Regions from separate parts of the Nocardia sp. NPDC058658 genome, predicted to be linked through region 4. Evidence: riboswitches for the same ligand, from Rfam matches in the RefSeq annotation. Region 4 holds a riboswitch; each other region holds the start of a gene.
The links. Region 4 has a riboswitch for S-adenosylmethionine ahead of ACFWUP_RS09995 (rhodanese-like domain-containing protein). Riboswitches for the same ligand answer to the same signal wherever they lie in the genome.
Positions count from the first base shown of each region.

Region 1: another riboswitch for S-adenosylmethionine. It lies ahead of ACFWUP_RS27265 (AfsA-related hotdog domain-containing protein); the one in region 4 lies ahead of ACFWUP_RS09995 (rhodanese-like domain-containing protein).
Region 2: another riboswitch for S-adenosylmethionine. It lies ahead of ACFWUP_RS24510 (bifunctional o-acetylhomoserine/o-acetylserine sulfhydrylase); the one in region 4 lies ahead of ACFWUP_RS09995 (rhodanese-like domain-containing protein).
Region 3: another riboswitch for S-adenosylmethionine. It lies ahead of ACFWUP_RS27300 (ABC transporter substrate-binding protein); the one in region 4 lies ahead of ACFWUP_RS09995 (rhodanese-like domain-containing protein).

Region 1 covers NZ_JBHXRR010000027.1:899-6,570, reverse strand. The annotation lists gene ACFWUP_RS27275 (hypothetical protein) at 1-641, opposite strand, end outside; gene ACFWUP_RS27270 (HAD family hydrolase) at 635-1,363, opposite strand; gene ACFWUP_RS27265 (AfsA-related hotdog domain-containing protein) at 1,360-2,139, opposite strand; SAM riboswitch class IV at 2,153-2,265, opposite strand; gene ACFWUP_RS27260 (SRPBCC family protein) at 2,410-2,862, shown strand; gene ACFWUP_RS27255 (MarR family winged helix-turn-helix transcriptional regulator) at 2,912-3,361, opposite strand; gene ACFWUP_RS27250 (SMP-30/gluconolactonase/LRE family protein) at 3,476-4,408, shown strand; gene ACFWUP_RS27245 (alpha/beta fold hydrolase) at 4,395-5,174, opposite strand; gene ACFWUP_RS27240 (DUF6585 family protein) at 5,421-5,672, shown strand, end outside.
Region 2 covers NZ_JBHXRR010000021.1:76,025-81,696, forward strand. The annotation lists gene ACFWUP_RS24495 (oxygenase MpaB family protein) at 1-518, opposite strand, end outside; gene ACFWUP_RS24500 (TetR/AcrR family transcriptional regulator) at 668-1,303, shown strand; gene ACFWUP_RS24505 (homoserine O-acetyltransferase) at 1,307-2,452, opposite strand; gene ACFWUP_RS24510 (bifunctional o-acetylhomoserine/o-acetylserine sulfhydrylase) at 2,449-3,765, opposite strand; SAM riboswitch class IV at 3,849-3,959, opposite strand; gene ACFWUP_RS24515 (TetR family transcriptional regulator) at 4,024-4,743, opposite strand; gene ACFWUP_RS24520 (MFS transporter) at 4,878-5,672, shown strand, end outside.
Region 3 covers NZ_JBHXRR010000027.1:7,609-13,280, forward strand. The annotation lists gene ACFWUP_RS27290 (MFS transporter) at 61-1,248, opposite strand; gene ACFWUP_RS27295 (FMN-dependent NADH-azoreductase) at 1,226-1,852, opposite strand; SAM riboswitch class IV at 2,070-2,184, shown strand; gene ACFWUP_RS27300 (ABC transporter substrate-binding protein) at 2,204-3,352, shown strand; gene ACFWUP_RS27305 (ABC transporter permease) at 3,352-5,187, shown strand; gene ACFWUP_RS27310 (ABC transporter ATP-binding protein) at 5,168-5,672, shown strand, end outside.
Region 4 covers NZ_JBHXRR010000004.1:222,021-227,692, forward strand. The annotation lists gene ACFWUP_RS09980 (FAD-dependent oxidoreductase) at 1-454, opposite strand, end outside; gene ACFWUP_RS09985 (RNA-guided endonuclease InsQ/TnpB family protein) at 640-1,863, opposite strand; gene ACFWUP_RS09990 (hypothetical protein) at 1,998-2,456, shown strand; SAM riboswitch class IV at 2,502-2,620, shown strand; gene ACFWUP_RS09995 (rhodanese-like domain-containing protein) at 2,638-3,054, shown strand; gene ACFWUP_RS10000 (O-succinylhomoserine sulfhydrylase) at 3,066-4,274, shown strand; gene ACFWUP_RS10005 (STM3941 family protein) at 4,333-4,866, shown strand; gene fgd (glucose-6-phosphate dehydrogenase (coenzyme-F420)) at 4,956-5,672, opposite strand, start outside.

The sequences.
Region 1 (5,672 bases), on a different contig from region 4:
GCGGTGCCTTCGGGGGTCGTGATGAAGACGTTGGGGATGCCGAGAGGGCCTGGGCGGGTGGGGTTTTCGGGGTCGAGGTCGTGGGATCGGAGGGACATCACTGTGTAGAGGGAGTCGGGGATCAGGCCGGCGAGTTCGAAGGCGAAGTGGGCGTTGCGGTCGTCGTCGGTGATCGAGACTTCCACTGTGCCGCGGGCTTTCAGCCAGTCGCCGAGGGTGACGGGGGCGGTGAGTTTGCGGCCGTCTTCGGGGCGCAGGTCGGGGATGGGGACTTCGTGGAAGGGGTAGCTGGGGCGGGTGACCGTGGCGGCCGCCGGTAGCTGGTCGGGCGCGAAGACGATGGGATAGTTGTTGGCGGGCAACGGGAGTGGGAGCGTGTGCAGGACCAGGTCGCTGTCTTCGGCCGAGAGTTCTTCCGGCAGTTCATGAATCACCTTGTAGGGCAGACTTTCGCCGAAGGTGGGCAGTGGGGTGTCGGCCGCGACCACGGCTCGGCCCCAGCGCCGGACTACCGAGCCATCGGGACCGGCCTCGTTCAGGAATCCGACGACGATGAAATCGCCTGCCGCATCCACGATTTCACTGGGCGGGTAGAGCGGCCCCTGGGTGGTGGGGGTCAGGTCGTACAGACGCTTCACCATACGGAAGCCACCTTTCGATCATCGGAGAATTCGTTGCCGGTCGCGTCGCCGAGGCGGTCGCTCAGGTGCCGCCAGGTGCCGCTGCGCGCGGCGGCCACCAGTTTCGGGTCGGTGCCGCGGTAGGCGGGGCGGGCCACCAACCAGAGGAACGGCAGGTCGGTGCCGTGATCGCCGTAACCCCAGGTGTCGTTGGCGCTGATGCCGTGCTCGCGCAGGTACTCCACCACCGCCTCCCCCTTGGCCGCGCCGATCATCGGCTCGCGCACCTCGCCGGTGAGCACGCCGTTCGCGTCGACCAGCGGTTCGGTGGCGATGATGTGGTCGGCGCCTACCGCGGCGGCCACGGGTGCGATCGCCGGTGCGAAAGAACCGGACAGCAGTACCGTGCGAACCCCGGAGTCCCGGTGCTCCCGCAGTGCCTGCACCGCATCGGCATAGAACGCGGCACCCTCGGCCGCGAACTCGTCGAACCAGCGTTGACCGGCCGCCACCAGCGCGGCGTACTCGACACCGCGGTAGGTCCGGTAGTACTCCCGGTTGATCTCCTCGCGCGGCGCACCGGCCTCGGCCCTGGCTTTGAGATCGTCGGTGACACGGGCGTATTCGCTGCCGTCGTCACCGTTCTCGGCGAGCCAGAATCGCAGGAAAGTGAACATCGACTTCACCGTGATCAGGGTTTCGTCCACGTCGAAGAACGCAGCCCTCGGGCGCTGACCGCTCACGCAGGCACCCCCAGATGCGCGGTGACCGCTTTGGCCGCCTTCGCCCGTTCGATCTGGGCGATCCGGTCGTTGGGCAGCGCGGTGAACTCGATACGCGAGCCGGCGACGGTCTTGTCGAACTGGCGCACCTCGGTCTCGATGACGAACTGCAGCTTGCCCGGATCGTCGATCGAGATCGGCGTGAGCTGGGCGTGCAGCGTCGCGGGCAGCGGGAACAGGAACGAAGTGAACCGCAGGTCGACGTTGTTCCACACGATGTAGAAGTGCTCCTGCGGCCTGCGCACCCCGTACTCGAGTTCGAACGCGGCAAGGAACAGCTGCCGCACCGCCTCGATCACCACAATGCCCTGCACGTGCTCACCGGTCTGGTGGTCGAGCAGCAGTTCGTTGTCGCTGTCCAGACGCAGATCCGCTTCGAAGGCGTTCTCCTCGATACGCCGCAGCCCCGCCAACAGCACATTGGAGTGCTGGTACTTGTGCACATGGTGCCTGCGCGCAGGCTCGGCGATCTCGCCGACCACCCGGACTCGCGCCTGCGGTGCGTGCACGGCCGCCACGTGCTCCAGGTAGTCGAGATCGTGACGGGTGATGCCCTGGCCCAGGTGAACGGCCAGTTCCTGATCGACGAACCGACCGCTGCGCAACAGCGCCACCAGCCCCGAGACGGTGTGTACCCGCTCGTCCGCGGTGATCCCGAGGAAACGGTCGGCCACCACGACGAACGCGGTCGCCACCGCTTCCGGGGCGCGAGTGGCGTCGAGTTGGACTACAGACATGGATAGACCTCCAGAAAGACGCTTACAGCAGGTGAGTCCCGCCATCCGGTCGTCACCCGGAGCACCCCGCCGCCGCTGGAGGGTTGCCGCCCAGCAAGCCGGGGCTCGATGCTGGAACTCGTGACCGTGCTCCGAAAGGTAAACGGCCGCAATAATTTTGAAAACCTTTCCGACCAGCATGCGAAAAATCCGCCCACGGGCGGAGGTAGGGCGGAAACCAGGTGCCTATGCTGAGCGTGACAGTCCGTCACGTATATCCCGGAGGCACCGTTGCCGAACACTCTCGAAGCCAGCATCGACATCGCCGCATCGCCGGAGAAGGTCTGGTCGGTCCTGTCCGATCTGAGCCGGATGTCCGAGTTCAGCCCGACGACGGTGAAGATGGTCGCGGTCGGCGGCGTGCGCGAAGGCGCGTTCACCGTCAACGTCAACAAGGTCGGCTGGAAGATCTACCCGACCACCTCGCGGATCGTGCGCTTCGAGCCGAACACGGCGTTCGCTTTCCGGATGAACGAGAACCGCACGACCTGGACCTACGAACTCTCCCCCACCGCTACCGGCACGCGCGTCGTCGAGACCCGCACCGTCGATCCCAAGGGCCTGCCCGGCTGGCTGGTCAAGACGATCAAGGTCGCCATGGGCGGCGAGCAGAAGTTCGAAGCCGATCTGATTGCGGGAATGCAGGAGACGCTGAGCAAGGTGAAGGTCGCCGTAGAGAGCTGACCTGAAGTTCTTCAAAGCCCGCCGGAGACCATCCGGCGGGCTTTTTTCGTCACGCCGGGTTGTCGCGGATCTCGTCGAGCGCCTGCGTGCTGCGGGTGAGCAGCTCCCGCAACACCGCCAGCTCGGCTGCGGTGAATTGCTCGGCGAGGGTGCGCTCCACTGCGATCGCGCGCGCGTCGGCGTCGTTCATCACCGCACGACCCTGCTCGGTGAGGCGGGTTTCCAGCACGTTCTTGTGCCACTCGTGGGGGGTGCGATCGACGAGGCCGCGGTCCTGCAGGTTGGTCAGGACAGTGTTCATCGTCGGCGGGGTGACGCCCGCCAGCCTCGCCAAGGCGGCGGCCGAGATGCCGGGGTTCTCCGCGAGGTACATCAGCGCGCTGTACTGCGGGACGGTCAGGCCTGCCGGTTTCAGCGCGGCCGTCTTCGTCGCGATCAGGGCTTGCTCGGCCCGCTTGAGGTACGAGCCGAGCCTCTCGGCGGCGGGCATGGACGTCATGCGTGCATGATATCCGCCCATCAATTCGTAACCCTGTTGACGATCATAACGACTCTAATCTACGTTACTGCCTACTGATTGATGTTTGCCATTACATCACCGAGAGGCTTCACCATGTTGCGAACCGTCACCCTTGCCGCCGCCTGCCTGACCCTCGCCGCGTGCGGGACCTCGCCCGCCGCGCCCACGCTGAGCACGGCGTACGAATTGCCCGGCAACGCCGTGTACCCCGAGGGCATCGGCCTAGACCCGCGCAACGGGGACACCTACGTCGGGTCGTTCGCCGATGGTTCGGTGTATCGCGCGGGTGCAAACGCCGCGCGCGCGGAGGTCTTCCTGCCCGCGGGTGCCGACGGGAGGAAGACGGCGAACGGGGTGAAAGTCGATTCGAATGGTCGACTGTGGGTGATCGATTCCGGTGTGGGAGTGAGTGTTTACGACACCGGCTCGCGGGCGCTGCTCGCGCGATTCGACGTGCCCGGTGCCGCACCACGATTCGTCAACGATCTGGACTTCGGCGCCGACGGGACGGCGTATTTGACCGACAGCGTTCGCAATGTCGTCTACAAAGCCGCGATCGGCAGTAGTGAATTAACTGTCGCCTACGATTTGACCGCGATGGCCGGCGATCCGAAGGCGTTCGCGCTCAACGGCATTGCGGCCGATCGGGACGGACGGTATCTGATCGTCGTCGCGATGTCAGCGGCCGAGCTGTATCGCATCGATCTCGCCGGTGGCGCGGAGCCCATCCGAAAAGTAGCGCTGAGCGGCGGCGATGCTCGCAACGGTGACGGGTTGGAGCTGCGCGACAACACGCTGTGGATCGTCCACAATCTCGACAACACCATCAGCCGCTGGACGCTCACCGACAACGGCGCAACCGCCACCCGCGCAGGCGAATTCCACGATCCCACACTGAGTATTCCTACGACGCTGGTGCATTCGGGCGATCGGGCGCTTGTCGTGTCGTCGCAATTCGACAAGGGCGGGCCGATGGGTCAGGGCGTGCCTGACACCTTCGTGGTCTCGGCGGTCAGCGGGTTCTAGCGATGAATTCGCTGAGCACGGAGACGAATTCGTCCGGCTGCTCCACCTGCGGTGAGTGGCCCGCGTGTTCCACGAGATGGGTTTGCGCACCGGCGGCGGCGAAACGGACGAGGGTTTCGGTGCTGTCGTAGAGGTGGTCGTGGCGGCCGTGGACGACGAGGACGGGTTGAGCGAGGGCTTCGGCGCGGGTATCGAGGGGTGCCGCGGCGAAGTCGTCGGCTCTGGCGCCGACCGCGTAGGCGAGGCCTGCGGGCAGGGTGGCACGGAAGTCGCGGACCAGGGCTTCGGCCAGGCCCGGTGCCGAGTCGTAGCGGAAGCGGGGCGCGAAGCCCGGGCGGCCGCCGAGGCGGATCACCGGGGCCGGCGTCCAACGCTGGGCCAGGCGAACCGCCCACGGGCGGACAACCCACTTCGCGACGGTCGGGATGCGCGCGGCCCGATAGTCGGGAGCCTGGCCGACGACCACCACGCGCGAAACCCGGCTCGACGTGGCGGCGAGTTCCAGGGCGATCTCGGCGCCGAAGGAGTGGCCGACCACCGTCACATCGGTGAGCTCGAGGTCGGCGAACAGGGCGGTGAGCGGGGCGGTGCGGGCGGCGGCGCCGAAGTCGCCGTCGGCGCCCAACTCCTGCATGTCGACCCGGATCACCCGGAATTCGGTCGTCATCCGCTCGGCGACACCCGCGAACCAGTCGACCGAACCCGGAATGCCGTGGATGCACACGATCACGGGTGCGGTGGGCTCGCCTTCGTCAAGAAACCTCACGTCAACGACCCTAGTCAGTTCGAAGAGTTGCCGCCCATACCGTACGACCAAGGCGCTGCGGCGGGATTCTTCGTCGCTTTACCATCGGCAGAACCATTCCGCCCGGTCGCGGCCAGGATTTCCGAACTGTACCGGTGGCAATATTCCGCCCGTTCGCATACGCTTCGCCGCGGATGAAAACGCCTCATGGAGGGACGAGTGATCACTCCGAACAGGCCGGAGGACGTAGCCGAAAGGCGGCACGCAGTGCCGTTGACACAGTTGATACACCTGATGGCGGAGTATCAGCATCTCGGCGCGCACCGTGACACCTTTCTCGCTACCCCCGCCGACGACACCTTCGTACGCGGCTGCGGCATCGTCGCGGGCTGCATCGCCACCATCGGCGTCATCGTGGCCGCGGTCGGCGCGTGGCAGGGCGGTATCGCACTGCTGGTGATCGCCGCCGCGCCCGTGCTGCTCGCGCTGCGCCGCGGGGTGATCAACCGGCAGAACCGC
Region 2 (5,672 bases), on a different contig from region 4:
ACCTCCTCGCGTGAGCGCGGAACGTCGGCCGGCTTGCAGGTCTGCAGTTCGGCCGCGATCGCGCATTCGGCCCAAAAGCGTTGTTCCTCTTCAGGACTCAGCGGGCCAGGTCCGTACATCTCGTAGGCCTTGAGCACCGAGTGCCAGCCGGTGATGTGAATCCAGAGCTGGGTCTGCGGGCTGTTGGCGCTGTAGCGCTTGCCGCTGACCGGTTCGATGCCCGTCATCGGCGCGTGCACCTTCATCAGATGGTCGGCGGCCTGGATGGCGGTGCGCCCGTCGCCGACCGCGACGAGCACGAAGTACAGCAGCGTGTGGTCAAGGCGCGTGCGCGGGTTGCTGTAGATCCCCTGCGAATCGGCGACGGCGGCGGTGAGGAACGGGTCGAAGTGTTCGAGGGCGACCGCGCGCTGGAATCCGATCAAGGCGGTCGGCGACGTCCAGACCTTCCAGCTGGGGGAGTCGGGCCCGAAGAAGCCGTAGTCGTCGCGGCGCAGGGTGGAGGCATCGAAAGCCATTGCACGTGCTCCTTTGCAGTGCCGAGGTCAGACCTCGAATTTGAATACAACACCACCGTAGCAATGGTGTGGAGTGAATACAACGGTTGCGTAGGATTTACGTGGAGGGCCCGGGGGTATCGTCGGCGGAGGGAAAGGCAGGTGAGCGCGTGACCGCGACGCAGGATCAACGACCGCGACGCCGCTATGCCCCGCGCCTGCCGCCCGAGCAACGCCGCGCGCAACTGCTCGACGCCGCGTTCGCCGTGCTGGGCCGGATGGAACTGCACGAGCTGAGCATGGAGGCCGTCGCGCAGGAGGCCGGCGTCGGAAAACCGGTGCTGTACACGGTGTTCAAGACCCGCGCCGAACTCGTCGAAGCCCTGCTCGAACGCGAACGCGAACGCGGACTGGACCAGATCGCCGACACACTGCCTGCGGATCTGCTCGGCGCCGACCCGGTGACCGTCGCATCGTCGACGGTGGAAGCGTTCGTCGGTGTGGCACTACAGAATCCGACCCGCTGGCGCCTGATCCTGGCAACACCCGCCAGCGCTCCCGACGAATACCGTGCGGCCCTTCGCGCTTCGCGCAAGGACATCGTGGAGCGTGCGGAATCGCTTGTCCGCATGGGTGTTTCGCTGTCGCCACGCTGGTCGGACATGGACGCCGAACTACTGGCGAACTCGGTGCTCACCGTCGCCGAAATGCTCGGTCGCATGGCCGTGAACGACCCGGAAAAGTATCCGCGCGAACGACTTCAGGCCTACGTCCGCTCGATCGTCACCCTGCTGACGGGACCGTGAACCTCAGCGGTTCTCCCGCGCCAGGCGCATCGTCTCGGTGAGCAGCTTCGACACCGCCGCGGCTTCGGTCAGGAATCCGTCGTGCCCGTCACGGGAATGCACGATCTCCAAACCCGCACAGCCGGGCAGACCTTCGGCCAGTTCGGCCTGAGTGTTCAAGGGGTACAGGCGATCCGAGTCCACCCCGCCCACCACGCACGGCACCGGCGTCGACGCCAGCGCGGCGGCGACACCACCGCGCCCGCGACCCACATCATGACGATTCATGGCCTCGCTGAGCAGCACATAGGTGGCCGGATCGAATCGCTGGCACAGCTTTTCGGCTTGGTGCTCGAGGTAGCTCTGCACCGCGTAGCGCCCGCCGGTCCACGGATCCTCGTCGCCCTGAGGACGATTGGTGAAGCGGTGGTCCAGCTCGCCTTCGGTGCGGTAGGTCAGGTGCGCGATGCGCCGGGCCAGGCCCATGCCGGTCATCGGCGCGCGGCCGGTGCCGTGATAGTTGCCGCCCTGCCAGTCCGGATCGGCCGTGATCACGGCCATCTGGGTGGTCTGGGTGCCGATCTGATCGGCCGTGGCACGAGCGCCGACGGCGAGGATGAGCGCCGCCGAGACCCGCTCGGGCAGACCGACGATCCACTCGAGCACGCGCATGCCGCCCATCGAACCGCCGACCACCGCGCCGAGCCGCTCGATCCCGAGCACCTCGAACAACTGCGCCTCGGCCCGCACCTGATCACGGATGGTCAGTGCGGGAAACCGTGCGCCCCAAGGCTTTCCGTCGGAGGCGAGCGAAGACGGGCCGGTGCTGCCCTTGCAGCCGCCGAGCACGTTGGTGGCGATCACGCACCACTCGTCGGTGTCGATCGGCGCACCGGGCCCGACCATGCCCTCCCACCAACCGGGTGCCCCGTCGGGCCCACCGACGACATGGGAGTCGCCGGTGAGCGCGTGTTCGACGAGCACCACATTGTCCAGTGCGGGGGAGAGCTCACCCCAGCGTTGCACCGCCAGCCGCACATCGGGAACAACGGCGCCGTTCTCCAGCGCCACCTCCCCGATGGCGACCACGCCGACTCGCCCGTCCGGCGGTGGCAACAGGTCCACCCCGGTTCCGGGTCGGGCGATCGGCGATTCGGTGCTCACGGTCACGTCGTCGCCGCCGCGAACCCGGCCCGGAGATCGGCCAGAATGTCGTCGATTCCCTCGATGCCCACCGCGAGCCTGACCAGGCCGGGAGTCACACCGGCCGCCAGCTGCTCGTCGGGCGTCAACTGCGAGTGCGTGGTCGACGCCGGATGAATCACGAGGGAACGCACATCACCGATGTTAGCTACATGGCTGTGCAGGCTGAGCGCGTCCACGAACTTCTTGCCCGCATCGACACCGCCCGCCAGCTCGAACGCCACGATCGCGCCCGCGCCCTTGGGTGCCAGCTCCTTGGCCCGCGCGTGCCAGGGCGAGGACTCGAGGCCGGCGTAGAACACCGCGTCGACACCCGGCTGCTCGGCGACGAACTTCGCGACCGTCTCGGCATTGCTGACATGCCGTTCGACCCGCAAGCTCAGCGTCTCGATGCCCTGGGCGATGAGGAACGCGTTGAACGGCGACACCGCCGCGCCCAGATCGCGCAGCAACTGCACGCGCGCCTTCAAAGCGAACGCGGGCGCGCCAAGATCGGCGAACACCGCACCGTGGTAGCTCGGATCGGCCTCGGTGAAACCGGGGAAGCGCGAGTTGCCGTCGGCATCGCGCACGGTCCAGTCGAACGTGCCGCCGTCGACGATCACGCCCGCAACGGCCGCGCCGTGCCCACCCAGGTACTTCGTCGCCGAATGCACGACGATGTCGGCGCCGTGGGCCAGCGGCTGGATCAGGTACGGGGTCGCGACGGTGTTGTCGACGATCAACGGCAGGCCGTTCGCGTGCGCCACACCGGCGATGCCGGGAATGTCGAACACCGCGCTGCTCGGGTTGGCGATGGTCTCGCCGTAGAACGCCTTGGTGTTGGGCTGGATCGCGGCTTCCCACTGCGCCAGGTCATCGGGGTCCTCGACGAACGAGACCGTGATGCCCAGCTTGGGCAGCGAGTAGTGGAAGAGGTTGTAGGTGCCGCCGTAGAGGTGTGGGCTGGACACGATGTGGTCGCCCGCGCTCGCCAGGTTCAGGATCGCGTAGGTTTCCGCGGCCTGGCCCGAGGCCAGCAGCAGGGCCGCGACGCCACCTTCGAGGGCGGCCACGCGCTGCTCCACCGCGTCCTGGGTGGGGTTCATGATCCGGGTGTAGATGTTGCCCGGCTCGGCGAGACCGAACAGCGCGGCGGCGTGATCGGTGTCGCGGAAGGCGTACGAGGTGGTCTGGTAGATCGGCAGGGCCCGCGCGCCGGTGGCGGCGTCGGGGGCCTGGCCCGAGTGGATCTGCTTGGTCTCGAAGGACCAGTTCTCGGGCAGGGAAAAGTCAGTCATGTCGTGCTCCAAATGGGTGTCAGCCGGGGGGATCTCGTCAACTGGGTCGGATCGACTGGCAACAACACATGGGGGCCTCCTGCAATGCGCGCTTGCTCTCGACTTTCGAGAGCCCGGTCATCACCCGGAGCACCCCACCGCAGCTGGAGGGTTGCCGACCAGCGAGCCGGGGCTTGGCGCTGGTACTCATGACCTTGCCGACATGTTAACCGGACATCCACCGCCCGCGGAAACTTCCCCCGCATTTCCCGCCGAAGATCACTCGTCGGGCGGTGTGCCGAGGCCGGGCGTGTCGTCGACCGGTGCGCCGCAGACGTGGCGCAGGCCGTGATAGGCGCGCAGGATCGCGTCGCGGGTCACCCGCACCGCTGCCTGGGGCGTCGAATGCAGCAGCGCTTCCTCGACATCGGCCATCGAGATGTGACACAGCATCTGCCAGGTGCCCGCCACCAACCGGACCATGAAGTCGTCCGGCGCCGTTCCCATCCGGTCCGCGAGCTCCGAGCACACCGCGACGTTCTTCTTCTCCGCGTACTCCAACGCTCGCGCGTTCACCGCCTGGCTGGCGCGCATGATCCGCTGCATCTGCAGGAACTGGCGCAGGAAACGCACGCCGTCGGCGCCCACTTCGGCATGGATCACCTGCAGGTAGGCCCCGCACAGCGCCTGCAGTTCGTTGCCAGGGGGTTGGGCGCGCAGCGCGGCGGCGACGGTGACCCCGAAATCGTCGATCGGGGCGAGCACGATGTCTTCCTTGAGCGGAAAGTACCGGTTGACGGTGCGCGGGGACACGTCGGCGCCCGCGGCGATCTGCTCGACCGTCGTCGCGTCGAAGCCCTGCGTATCGCACAGGTCGAGCCCGATCGCGACGATCGCCGCTTTGGTCTGCAGCTTTTTGCGTTCGCGCAGGCCCAGCGGCGCCTCGCCAGCCGGTTCGGCGGTCCGGTCAACGCTGATCGGAGAGGTCGAATCCAGCATGTCACCAGTCTACCCCGCTGCCCGTTCCATCTGTCGATACCTGCCAATTGGCGCGTTCAGACATTTTTCTCTTGACGCCAATTGTCGTGTGGTGCCAGTATTGGACGAACCTGATCGAGCGACGAGGAGTCCTGGTGACCGGCACCGAACTACAAGCGAAACATGTTGACAATCAACAGAATTCGATGCGGTGGTGGGCGCTGATCGTGCTCTCCGCCGCCCAGTTGATGGTGGTGCTCGATGCCACCGTGATCACGATCGCCCTGCCCTATGCCCAACGCGACCTCGGCATCAGTGAGGGCGACAAGCAGTGGGCGATCACCGCCTACACCCTGATCTTCGGCGGCCTGCTGCTGCTCGGCGGACGGATGGCCGACTACCTGGGCAGACGCCGGATCTTCCTGATCGGGCTGGTCGGCTTCGCCGCCGCGTCGGCACTGGCCGGACTCGCGCAGACCGGGGCGCAACTGTTCGTCGGCCGCGGTCTACAGGGCGCGTTCGCCGCACTGCTCGCGCCGGCGGCACTGTCGCTGCTGTCGGTGATCTTCACCGATGTGCAGGAACGGGCCCGGGCCTTCGCGGTGTTCGCCGGGATCACCGCAGGCGGTATCGCGTTCGGTCTGATCGTGGGCGGCGCGCTCACCGAGTTCGCGTCGTGGCGATGGACGCTGCTGATGAACACCCCGATCGCGCTCATCGCGGTGGTCGGTGCGCTGGCGGTGATCGTGCGCGATATTCCGGTGCCGCGGACCGGTGGTTACGACCTGCCCGGCGCCGTCACGGTGACCTTCGGTTTGATTTCGATCGTCTACGGATTCAGTCGCGCGGCCGAGGACGGCTGGCTGACCGGAAGTACCCTCGGACTGCTCGGGGTCGGCTTCGCGCTGTTGATCGCCTTCGTCGTCATCGAGGCGCGCTCGGCGAATCCG
Region 3 (5,672 bases), on a different contig from region 4:
CGACGCAGAACTCTCGGGCCGGGGCGCCACCGAGGTGACGGCCCGGCCCCGATCGGTGGGTCAGGGTGTGCGGATCCTTGTGGAAGCGAAAGCCAGTGCGGCTCCGATGAATCCGAGTGTTGCGATAGCTAGTGCTACAGCTGTGAATCCGTTTCCGGCTACCAGGTTGGCCAGTTGGGGGCCTGCGCTGGCGCCGAGGAACAGGGCGAAGGTGTAGACGGCGGTGGCGGCGCCTCTGGCTTCGCCTGCTCGGGCGGCGATGGCTTGGACGGCTGCTGGGGCGGCGATTGCTATTGCGGCTACGAAGACGAAAAGCCAAGTCCCCAGCCAGATTCCACCGAAGGGTAGGGCTGCGATGGCGGCGGTGGTTCCGGCTGTTGTCAGAGAGATGATCAGGCGGCGTTCCGGGTTGATCGCACCCAGTCTGGTCGCCAGGAGCGGGATTGCGATCATCGCGGGGATGGCGCTGGCCCGCAACACCAGTAGGGCGGTGCTACTGGTGCCGACGCCTTCGGGCGGCGCGAGTTGTACGCCGGTGTAGATCCCGACGAAGGAGCCGAGGACGGCAAGGCAGCTGAGGTAGAGCAGGGCCAGGCGTGGCGCGCGCAGCAAGGAGGCGAATGCGGTGAAGGCCGAGGCCGTCGATGCTGTCGAGTCGGCGCGTCGCCCTGGTTCGAGTACCGCCCGCAACAGCAGTGCCGAGATCGCGAAACCCGCCGCGCCGACCACGAACACCGCTTGCCAGCCGAACGCGGCGTCGACGAGTTGCGCGAACACCTGCGCGAGCACGCCCGCGCCGAGGAACGAGCTGGTCAGGCAGGTCAGGGCAAAGACCCTGCGCTCCGGCGCGATGCGTTCGGCGAGGTAGGCGAACGCGGCCGGTGCGAAGAACGAGGCCGTCAACCCCTGCACCACCCGCGCGGTGATCCCGGCTCCGAGACTCGGTGCCGCGATCACCGCAAGGGTGGACAAGGCCGTCGCCGCCAGACCCCCGACGATCACCGGGCGGCGTCCCCATCGGTCCGACAGCGGGCCGGTGACGAGGAAGCCTGCGCCGTAGGCGAGCCCGAAGGCAGTGGTTGTCCAGGTCACCGCGGCGCGGGTGGTGTCCCACGCCGCGGCCAGCTCGCCGAGCACCGGCAGCACCACGTAGAGCTGTCCGACGACGAGAATCCCGACGGCACAGATCGTCGCGACCGTCCGCCCCGTCGGCGCCCATGTCGCTTCAGTAGTCGCCGGCGAGCTCACGCGCCCGCTCCTGCGCGGCAGCGAACCCGACCTGCGGGTCCTCGGTGAGCACGGTGGGCGCGAAGCGGATCTCGGCGACGTCCTTCACGCCGATGAATCGCAACCAGTCGTGCACGAACGGGGTGGCGAAGTCGCTGCCGAACTGGATCGGCACGCCCGGCTGGTGCACGCCACTGGTGAACACCGTGACCGCGCGCTTGCCTTCCAGGAGCCCGCTGTAGCCGACCTCGGGATCGAAGCCGAATGCCCAGCCGGGCTGGGTGATGATGTCGATGTACTGCTTGAGGATGTAGGGCACGCCGTGATTCCAGATCGGGAGGTTGACGACGTAGAGGTCGGCGGCGGCGAACCGGTCGAAGACGGTGCGGGCCTGTTCCCAGGCGGCGACCTGTTCGGGGGTCTGTTCGGAGCCGGTGAACACGGCCAGTTTGGCCGCGGCGGCGTCGGTGCCGAAGTCGGGCAGTCCGGCTTCGAACAGGTCGAGCGTGTCGACCTGCAAGTCGGAATCCTTCGCTGTGAGCGCTTCGGTGAAAGTGGTTGCGATAGCACGGGATTGGCTGAGTTCGCCGCGTGCGGAGGCGTTGATGTGCAGCAGTGTGGTCATGAGAAAAGAAGTACCGAGCACGGCGAACCGCGACAATGATTTGTCGCACGCTGCGCGGATTGTCGAGTGCGCGCCGCAGTTTTTGTCTCGAGCTGATCGCAAAACACCCCGCGCCGAATCGTCGCAGCTAGCGCCGTATCCGAGTGCCGCGCAACCACATCGAGTACCCCGAAGTCGAAAAGGCCACGCCCGAATCCGCTGCTAGATTTCGGCCCACGGTCACGAGTATCAGCACGTTCGAGCCCCGGCTCGCTGATCGGCAACCCTCGCTTGCGGTGGGGTGCCCCGGGTGACGACCAGGCGATATCGATCGGGTATCGCAAGCGCTGTCTTCACGAAGGAAAACCAGCAATGAGCAAGTTCTCTCTCGGCTCGCGCCGTGGTCTCAAAATTGTGGCGGGTGCGCTGGCCGTGGCGGCTGCGGTCGCCGGGTGCAGTGACAGTAGCGAATCTACAGACGGCCCTGTCTATTTCGGCATCTCCGGCCCGAAGACCGGCCCCTCCGCCGAGTACGGTCGCCTGTGGCAGCAGGGTTTCGATCTGGCACTGGACGAGATCAACGCGGCGGGCGGGATCAACGGCCGCAAGGTCGAATTGAAGTGGGAGGACTCGCAATCCGACCCCAAGCAGACCGTCCCGATCGCCACCAAGTTCGTCGACGACAAGTCCATCATCGCCGAGCTCGGCGACTTCTCCTCGCCCGCCTCGATCGCGGCCTCGCCGATCTACAACCGCGGCAAGCTCGTTCAGTACGGCTTCACCAACTCCGCCGTCGACTTCACCAAGGCGGGCAACTACTCGTGGAGCCCCTCGATCACCCTCGATGTGTTCCAGGAACGCAATGCGCAGTGGGTGTCGACGAAGGCCAAGAAGGTCTCGGTCGTCTATCTCGAAACTGATTGGGGCAAGCAGGCTTTCAGCCTGTTCGAGAAGTTCGCCGCGCAGAAGGGTGTCGAGGTCGTGTACTCCTCGCCGATCCTGCCCGACTCCACCGATGTGAAGCCGATCCTGATCAAGGGCCGCGAAGCCGACCCCGAGGCGTTCGTGCACCTCGGTTACGGCCCCGACGGCGCGCTGGTGGTCAAGCAGCTGCGTGACGTGGGCTTCTCCGGCCAGTTCTTCGGCGGCCAGAACACCCCGCAGTTCATCTCGCTGGCGGGCGCGGCGGCCGAGGGCGACATCGTCAACGGCGTCTTCAGCCCGGCCGACCCGGACCCGAAGGTGCAGGACTTCGTCACCAAGTTCCGCAAGAAGTTCAACACCGATCCGGGCGACTTCAACGTCTACGCCTACGACGCCGTCAATGTGCTCGTCCAGGCCGCGAAGAAGGGCGGCGCGACGCGCGAGGGCATCCTCGAGGGACTGAAGACCGAGACCGCGTTCACCGGAATCGGTTTGGGCACTTTCGCTTTCGATCAGGAGACGCGTCGCCCCAAGGGCGTGTCCCCGCGTGAGCTGGTGCTCGAGGATGGCAAGTTCGTGCCGACCGGCAACCGCTGATGTTCGACACACTCATCGCCGGTGTGGTCCACGGCAACGCGTACGCGCTGCTCGCCGTGGGCATCACCCTTATCTTCGGCGTCACCAATGTCATCAACTTCGCGCACGGCGCGGTGTTCGCCCTCGGTTCCATGCTCGGCTGGTGGCTGATCGCCGAGCAGGGCTTTCCTCTGTGGCTGACCATCGTGCTCGTGGTCGCGGCCACCGCCATCGTCGGCATTCTCATCGATCTGCTGGCGGTGCATCCGCTGCGCAAGGCACCGGCCATCGGGGCGCTGTTGGCGACGGTGGCGGCTGGGTTGATCATCGAGAACCTGACCCAGATCGTGTTCGGTCCCGACACCCGACCGTTCCCACAGGTGTTGCCCACCAACAACTTCCAGCTCGGCGGGGTCCGTTTCGGCACCTCCGACCTGGTGATGTTCGCGCTCACCCTCGTGGTGATGGGTGGCCTGGCCGGTTTCCTGCGGTTCAGCCGCTACGGCCTGGCCATCCGCGCCACCGCCCAGGACCCGGACGCGGCCGCGCAGATGGGCATCGGGGTCGCGCGGATCAAGCTGCTCGCCTTCGCGATCGCGTCGGGCCTCGGTGGTCTGGCGGGCATCTTCGTCGGCATCTACAACTCCAATATCTCCCCGCACAGCGGCACACTGGCCGGGCTCACCGGGTTCGTCGCGGCCACCATCGGCGGGCTCGGGTCCATTCCGGGCGCGGTGATCGGCGGGTTCTTGCTCGGCATCGTCGAAGGCTTCGGCATCTACACCTTCGGTGACGGTTACCGCGACCTGATCACCTTCGGCGTGCTGGTGGCGTTCCTGGTGCTGCGGCCCGGCGGCCTGCTGGCCAAGGTGCCCGCGATCAGCGCCGAACCGCTCACCGGCACCTTCCTCGGGATCGGGCGGCAGTTGCGGGTGCGCTGGTGGCATGCGGTCATCGTGTTCGCGGTCGCCGCGATCGTGGTGCCGCTGGTGGTCGACGACTACGCCATCGTGGTGGGCACCCAGATCCTGGCGTACGCGATCGTCGCGGTGTCGATGACGCTGGTGGCGGGCTCGGCCGGGCAGTTGGTGATCGGGCAGGCCGGTCCGATCGCGATCGGCGCCTACACCTCGGCCGTCCTCACGGTGAACCACGACTGGCCGTTCCTGGCCGCCGCGCTCGCCGGCGGAGTGCTGGCGGCGGTGATCTCCTCGGTGCTCGCCGCGCCGCTGTGGAATCTCAACGGGCACTATGTCGCGATCGCCACGCTCGGGATCGGCATCGTGATCGTGGCGGTGATCCGCAACTGGGAATCGCTCACCCGTGGTTCCTACGGCATCTTCGGCATTCCGGTGCCGAGCGTCTTCGGCCACGAGTTCACCGAGAACACCGAGGTGTATCTGCTCGACCTGCTGTTCCTGGCGGTCACCCTCGCGGTGGTGGTCGGGGTACAGCGCTCGCGCCTTGGCACCGCCCTGCGCGCGGTCGGCGCCGACGAGGTGGCCGCGCGTTCCTCCGGTGTCCCGGTGCGCGACTACAAGGCGCTGGCTTTCGCGATCAGCGCCCTGTTCTCCGGGATCGCCGGTGCGCTGCTCGCCCACCAGTACAGCTACATCGATCCGACCGTGTTCAACCTGCCCATGTCCCTGCTGATCATCACCATCCTCGTGCTCGGCGGGACCGGTTCGCCCTACGGCGCCGTGCTCGGCGCGGTGGTCCTGATCGGCGTTCCCGAGGCGCTGCGTCTGGCGCCGGAGGCTCGCATCCTGCTCTACGGCGTGGTGCTGCTGCTGATCATCCGGTTCCGTCCGCAGGGCGTTCTTGTGAGGAGTGAACGTGTCAGAGTCGCTGCTTGAACCGGTGCTGGCCGTGCGGGGGCTGCGTAAATCCTTCGGTGGTGTGCACGCGGTCGACGGTGTCGAATTCACCGTGGCGCCAGGCGAATTCGTGTCGATCATCGGGCCGAACGGGTCAGGGAAGACGACGACGGTGAATCTCATCTCGGGTCTGCTCCGCCCCGACGCGGGCACGGTCGAGGTCGCGGGCAAGCGGCTGCGGGCGGGCTCGCAGGAGGCCGCGGCGGGTGCGGGGATCGCGCGCACGTTCCAGAACGGGCGCGTGTTCGGCAGTCTCACCGTGCGCGAGAACGTCGAGATCGGCCTGCACACGACCCTCACCGCGGGGCGGCCGTGGCAGTCGCTGGCGCGATTCCCGGTGCTGCGCTGGCTTCCGCTGCTGGCCGAGACCGCACTGGCGCTGGTGCCGACGCCGGCGGTGCGGGCCGAGCGTCGCGCCACCGACGCGCTGGTCGACACCCAGTTGGCCCGTTTTTCCGAACGGC
Region 4 (5,672 bases):
CGACCTTCTCGGCTTCGAGGGGCCAGGAACGCGGGACGTCGGGGTGGCCGTCGTACCAGGACACGAAGTCGGCGGCACCGTAGGAACCGTCGAGGTCGATGCCGGGGATGGCCAGTGCGCGGTCGGCGTTGGCGCCGGTGGAGAAGATGACCGCGTCGTAGAACTGGCGCAGGTCGTCGAGGGTGATGTCGGTGCCGTAGTCGATGTTGCCGAGCAGGCGGACCTGGTCTTTGTCGAGGACCTTGTGCAGGGCGGTGATGATGCCCTTGATCCGCGGGTGATCGGGGGCGACGCCGTAGCGGATCAGGCCGAAGGGCGCGGGCATGCGCTCGTAGAGGTCGATGCTCACATCGGCATCGGACTTCATCAGGGCGTCGGCGGCGTAGATACCGGCCGGTCCCGCGCCCACGATCGCAATGCGAAGCGGGCGAGTAGCTGCACTCTGTTCGGTCATGTCTACGCGCACCCTTTGGTCGAGAACTGATTTGACGGCGTCAACTTAGCTTAGGCTAAGTCGAATATCCGACTTACTGGCAGCTGCCGAGTCTCGGCAGCTGGCCACAATCACGTGTGATTCTAGCTGCGACTCCCATGCCCCCCGGCTCGCGGTACAGCAGGCAGGAAAGAAGGCTGCCAGGATTACAGCTTGACATCGTCCCGGTCCCGAAGGGCCGGGCTCCCCACCCTCGCGGGTCGGGTCTTCTGCTTCACCGACGACTGCCCGCCCGGAGCATTCCGTTGAGGTCTGACACCATCTCCACAGACTGTCACCGCCAGCCCGGCGGCCAAAATATTCTTCGCGGCGTTCACATCCCGATCATGTCGGACACCGCAAACACACACCCACTCACGCACCGCGAGCGGGATCTTGTTCCGCAGGACACCACACGACGAGCACAGTCTCGACGAGGGATACCAGCGATCGACCGCGACCACTTCGCGGCCGTACCAACCGGCCTTGTACTCCAGCATCGACCGAAACGTCGACCACGACGCATCCGAGATCGCTCGAGCGAGCGAGTGATTGCGGATCATGTTGCGGACGGTCAGGTCCTCGATCACGAGCGTTTGGTTCTCACGCACGAGCCGAGTAGTGATCTTGTGCAGGTAGTCGCGTCTGCGATCTGCGATGCGAGCGTGGATGCGCGCGACATTGCGTCGAGCCTTGTCCCGGTTGGCTGAGCCCTTCTCCTTGCGGGACAAGTCACGCTGAGCCTTCGCCAAGCGCGCGCGATCAGTGCGTTCGTGGCGCGGGTTGGTGATCTTCTCGCCGGTCGACAGGGTGAGCAAATGAGTCAGCCCGGCATCGATCCCGACCACCTGACCGGTGCTGGGCAGCGGTCCCACCGTGGGGTCCTCGCACAGGAAGGACACGAACCAGCGCCCGGCTGCGTCCCGCGACACCGTCACCGAGGAGGGCTCGCCGGGCAGCTCGCGCGACCAGACGATGTCGAGCGGTTCGCTCATCTTCGCCAAAGTCAGTTTCCCGTCACGCCATCGAAACCCTGACCGAGTGTATTCGGCGCTGGTCCTGGACTTCTTGCGGGATTTGAAGCGGGGATATTTGGCCCGCTTGGCCCAGAAGTTGGCGAACGCCGTTTGCAGGTGCCTCAACGACTGCTGCAACGGCACCGATGACACGTCGCCCAAATAGGCGAGGTCCTCGCCGCGTTTCCATTCGGTCAGCATCGCCGACGTGGCGTTGTAGTTGACCCGCTCGCCCCGCTGCCACGCGGTGGTTCGGGCCTCGAGTGCGAGGTTGTATACCTTGCGTACGCACCCGAAGGTCCGTTCCAGCTCAGCAGTTTGCTCGGGGGTTGGGTGGAACCGGAACTTGAAAGCCCGCTTCACCAGCCCGCCCATGCCTCACAAATTAGCATGCTTGTTCGTAAATCTGACTTTCCCGAAAGGAGGGGTAGCGCTGGGCACGTCAGGCATCAACCTGCCGCGTGCTCGTGGCCGGTCATGGACGACCGGTTTCCGCGCTACGACACCCAATGAACGAGGAGCAAACAGGTTCGGATGACCAGCCCATCGTGGTGGATCAGACCGACAAGCGTTCCATCGTCCCGTTCGTCGCGGCAGCGGTGGTGGCGATCATCGTGCTCATCGGCATCGTGGCGGGCGGACTGCTCTCACCCGCTGAGAAAAATGTCACAGAGGCCGACCGGCTCGCGGCCGCCGTCACCAACTATATCGACGCCCGCTCGCGCAGCGACCTGCGTCCGCCGACCGGGGTGGCCTGCGAAGGCTTCAACGAGGAGACCTCCGGCCTTTCCGAACAGCTCGGTGGCCCGAAATCCACTGTCACGATCGACGGCAAGGGCTTCCGGAACGCCACCGTCAACGGCGACCGCGCCAAAATCGACGCGACCGTCGTGGTCAACGGCAACCCCGCGACCACCAACTGGAAACTGACCCGCGTCGACGGCGCGTGGCTGGTCTGCACCTTCTGAATCGTTTGACACGATGACCGGTGCCGAGGCAATCTCAGATCGCAAGGTCATGAGTGCCAGCGTCAAGCCCCGGCTCGCTGGTCGGCAACCCTCCTCCGCGGTGGGGTGCTCCGGGTGACGACCTGGCCGTGTGTTCCGGAGTTCCGGCACGGCAAGAGCGGATTCACGCAGGAGGATCGACATGACTTACGCCGGCGACATCACCCCTGAGAAGGCGTGGGAGCTGCTCACCGAGCACCCCGGCGCCGTGCTGGTCGACGTGCGCACCGAAGGCGAGTGGGCACACATCGGCATCCCCGACACCAGCTCCATCGACCGCCCCGCCCATTTCATCGAGTGGGTCGACGGCACCGGCACCCGCAACCCCGAGTTCGGCGTGCAGCTCGAGCAGGCTCTGGCCGGTCGCCCCGACGATGCCCCGGTCGTGTTCCTGTGTCGCTCGGGTCAGCGTTCCGCGCACGCGGCGAACCTGGCGACCGCGGCGGGCGTGGCGCCCTCTTACAACGTGCTCGACGGTTTCGAGGGTGGTCCCGACGCGTTCGGTCAGCGCGGCAGCACCGGTTGGCGCGCCGTCGGCCTGCCGTGGCGTCAGGCATAAGGGAGAACAGCATGATCACCGGTGGTTCTTTCGACAAGCCACTGCCAGAGGGTGTCGGTCCCGGCACGCTCGGTGTGCGTGGCGGCCTGCGCCGTTCCGGCTTCGACGAGACGTCCGAGGCCCTGTATCTGACCTCGGGTTTCGTCTACGAGAGCGCCGAAGCCGCCGAGGCCGCCTTCACCGGCGACATCGAGCACTTCGTCTACTCCCGCTTCGGCAACCCGACCGTCGCGATGTTCGAGGAGCGCATCCGCCTGCTCGACGGCGCCGAAGCCGCCTTCGCGACCGCATCCGGCATGTCCGCGGTGTTCACGGCTCTTGGCGCGCTGCTGAAGGCAGGCGACCGACTCGTCGCCGCCCGCAGCCTGTTCGGTTCCTGTTTCGTGGTCTGCAACGAGATCCTCCCCCGCTGGGGCATCGAAACCGTCTTCGTCGACGGCGATGACCTCGACCAGTGGGAGCAGGCCCTCTCCGTCCCCACTCAGGCCGTCTTCTTCGAGACCCCCGCCAACCCGATGCAGACCCTCGTCGACGTCCGCAAGGTCACCGAGCTGGCCCACGCCGCAGGCGCAAAGGTGGTGCTGGACAACGTCTTCGCGACCCCCCTGCTCCAGCGTGGCTTCGAACTCGGCGCCGACGTGGTCGTCTACTCCGGCACCAAACACATCGACGGCCAGGGCCGAGTCCTCGGCGGCGCCATCCTCGGCGCCAAGGACTACATCGACGGCCCCGTCAAAACCCTGATGCGCCACACCGGCCCCGCCCTGAGCCCCTTCAACGCCTGGACCTTGCTCAAGGGCCTCGAAACCATGCCACTGCGCGTCCGCCACTCCACCGAATCGGCCCTGCAAGTGGCCAAGTTCCTGGAGACCAACGATTCGGTCGACTGGGTGAAATACCCCTTCCTGGAATCACATCCACAACACGCCCTGGCCAAGGAACAGATGTCCGGCGGCGGCACAGTCGTCACCTTCGCCCTCAACGGCGACGACGGCAAAAAACGAGCCTTCGAGGTCCTGAACCGCCTCCGCATCATCGACATCTCCAACAACCTCGGCGACGCCAAAACCATGATCACCCACCCCGCCACCACCACCCACCGAGCCATGGGCCCAGAAGGCCGAGCCTCAATCGGCCTGTCCGACGGCGTCGTTCGCATCTCGGTAGGCCTGGAAGACCTCGAAGACCTCCTGGGCGACTTGGATCACGCGCTGAGCTAGCGTCGGATATCTCGGCGACGGCCAAAGATGTTTGCCACCAAGGACTTACACTCTGTCCATGACTGCTGGGGGAAGCGCGCAGCCTGCGACGTTCTACTATCCGTCCGTCCTGCGTTCGGTGACGATGATCCCGGTGTCAGCCGTCTTCAGCGGTCTCGGCGTTTGGGTCGTGTTGTCCGACGATATGCCGCTGTGGCCGTTGATCAGCGGGGTGCTGTGCATACCGATCGGACTTGCCAGCATGCTCTTTCTCATCGGCCGATTGATCTGGCGCCGACCGGAATTGGTCTTGACCGGCGACGGCCTCGACCATCGCCAGTCAGGTAGCCTCGCATGGGACGAAGTAGCGCACGCGCGCATATTCGTCCAGCGCCCCACGGCATATTCCAAGGTGCGCTACGTCCAACTGGGTCTGCACGATCCGGAAGCGTACTTAGCGCGTAGTTCCCGCCGAATCAGACTGCTGGCCGGGCTCAGTCAGAAGCTCGGCTACGGCACGGTGAATCTGCCGGAGTCCATGCTGGGCGCACCCGCCGAACAAGTACTCACCGCGATGTGCCACTACCGACCGAACTTGATCATCCTCCCGTAACTGCCGTCAGTCACCCGCCGCGGCGACAGAACCGCCACGCCTTTAGAAGCATGGCGGTTCCGGGCGAATCCTGCTCGGTCGTTGTCGTTTCAGCCCAGGGCGCGCAGGCGGGGGGCCAGGTCTCGCTTGAAGAGGTCCAGGAAGCGGAGTTGGTCGTGGCCGGGGGCGTGGAAGACGAGGTGGTTGAGGCCTGCGTCGAGGTAGGGCTTGATCTTGGCGACGGCTTCGTCGGGGTCGCTGGCGACGATCCAGCGCTTGGCGACCTGTTCGATCGGGAGGGCGTCGGCGGCCTTTTCCATTTCGATCGGGTCGGTGATGTCGTGCTTCTGTTCGGGGGTCAGCGACAGCGGGGCCCAGAAGCGGGTGTTCTGCAGGGCGAGTTCGGGATCGGTGTCGTAGGAGATCTTGATCTCGATCATCTTGTCGATGTCGGCGACATTGCGCTCGGCCTTCGCGGCCCCCTCGGCGACGGCGGGGAGCAGTTTCTCGGTGTAGAGGTCCATGCCCTTGCCCGAGGTGCAGATGAAACCGTCGCCCGCGCGGCCCGCGTATCGGGCGACGACGGGGCCGCCGGCCGCGATGTAGACGGGGATTCCGCCCTTGGGAACGTCATAGATCGAGGCGCCGACGGTGTGGTAGTACTCGCCGTCGAAGTCGACGCGGTCGCCGGTCCACAGTTCGCGCATCATTTTCACGGCTTCACGCAGGCGCGCGAAACGCTCTTTGAAATCGGGCCATTCGCCTTTGTAACCGGTGGCGATTTCGTTCAGCGCCTCACCGGTACCGACCCCGAGCATCACCCGGTT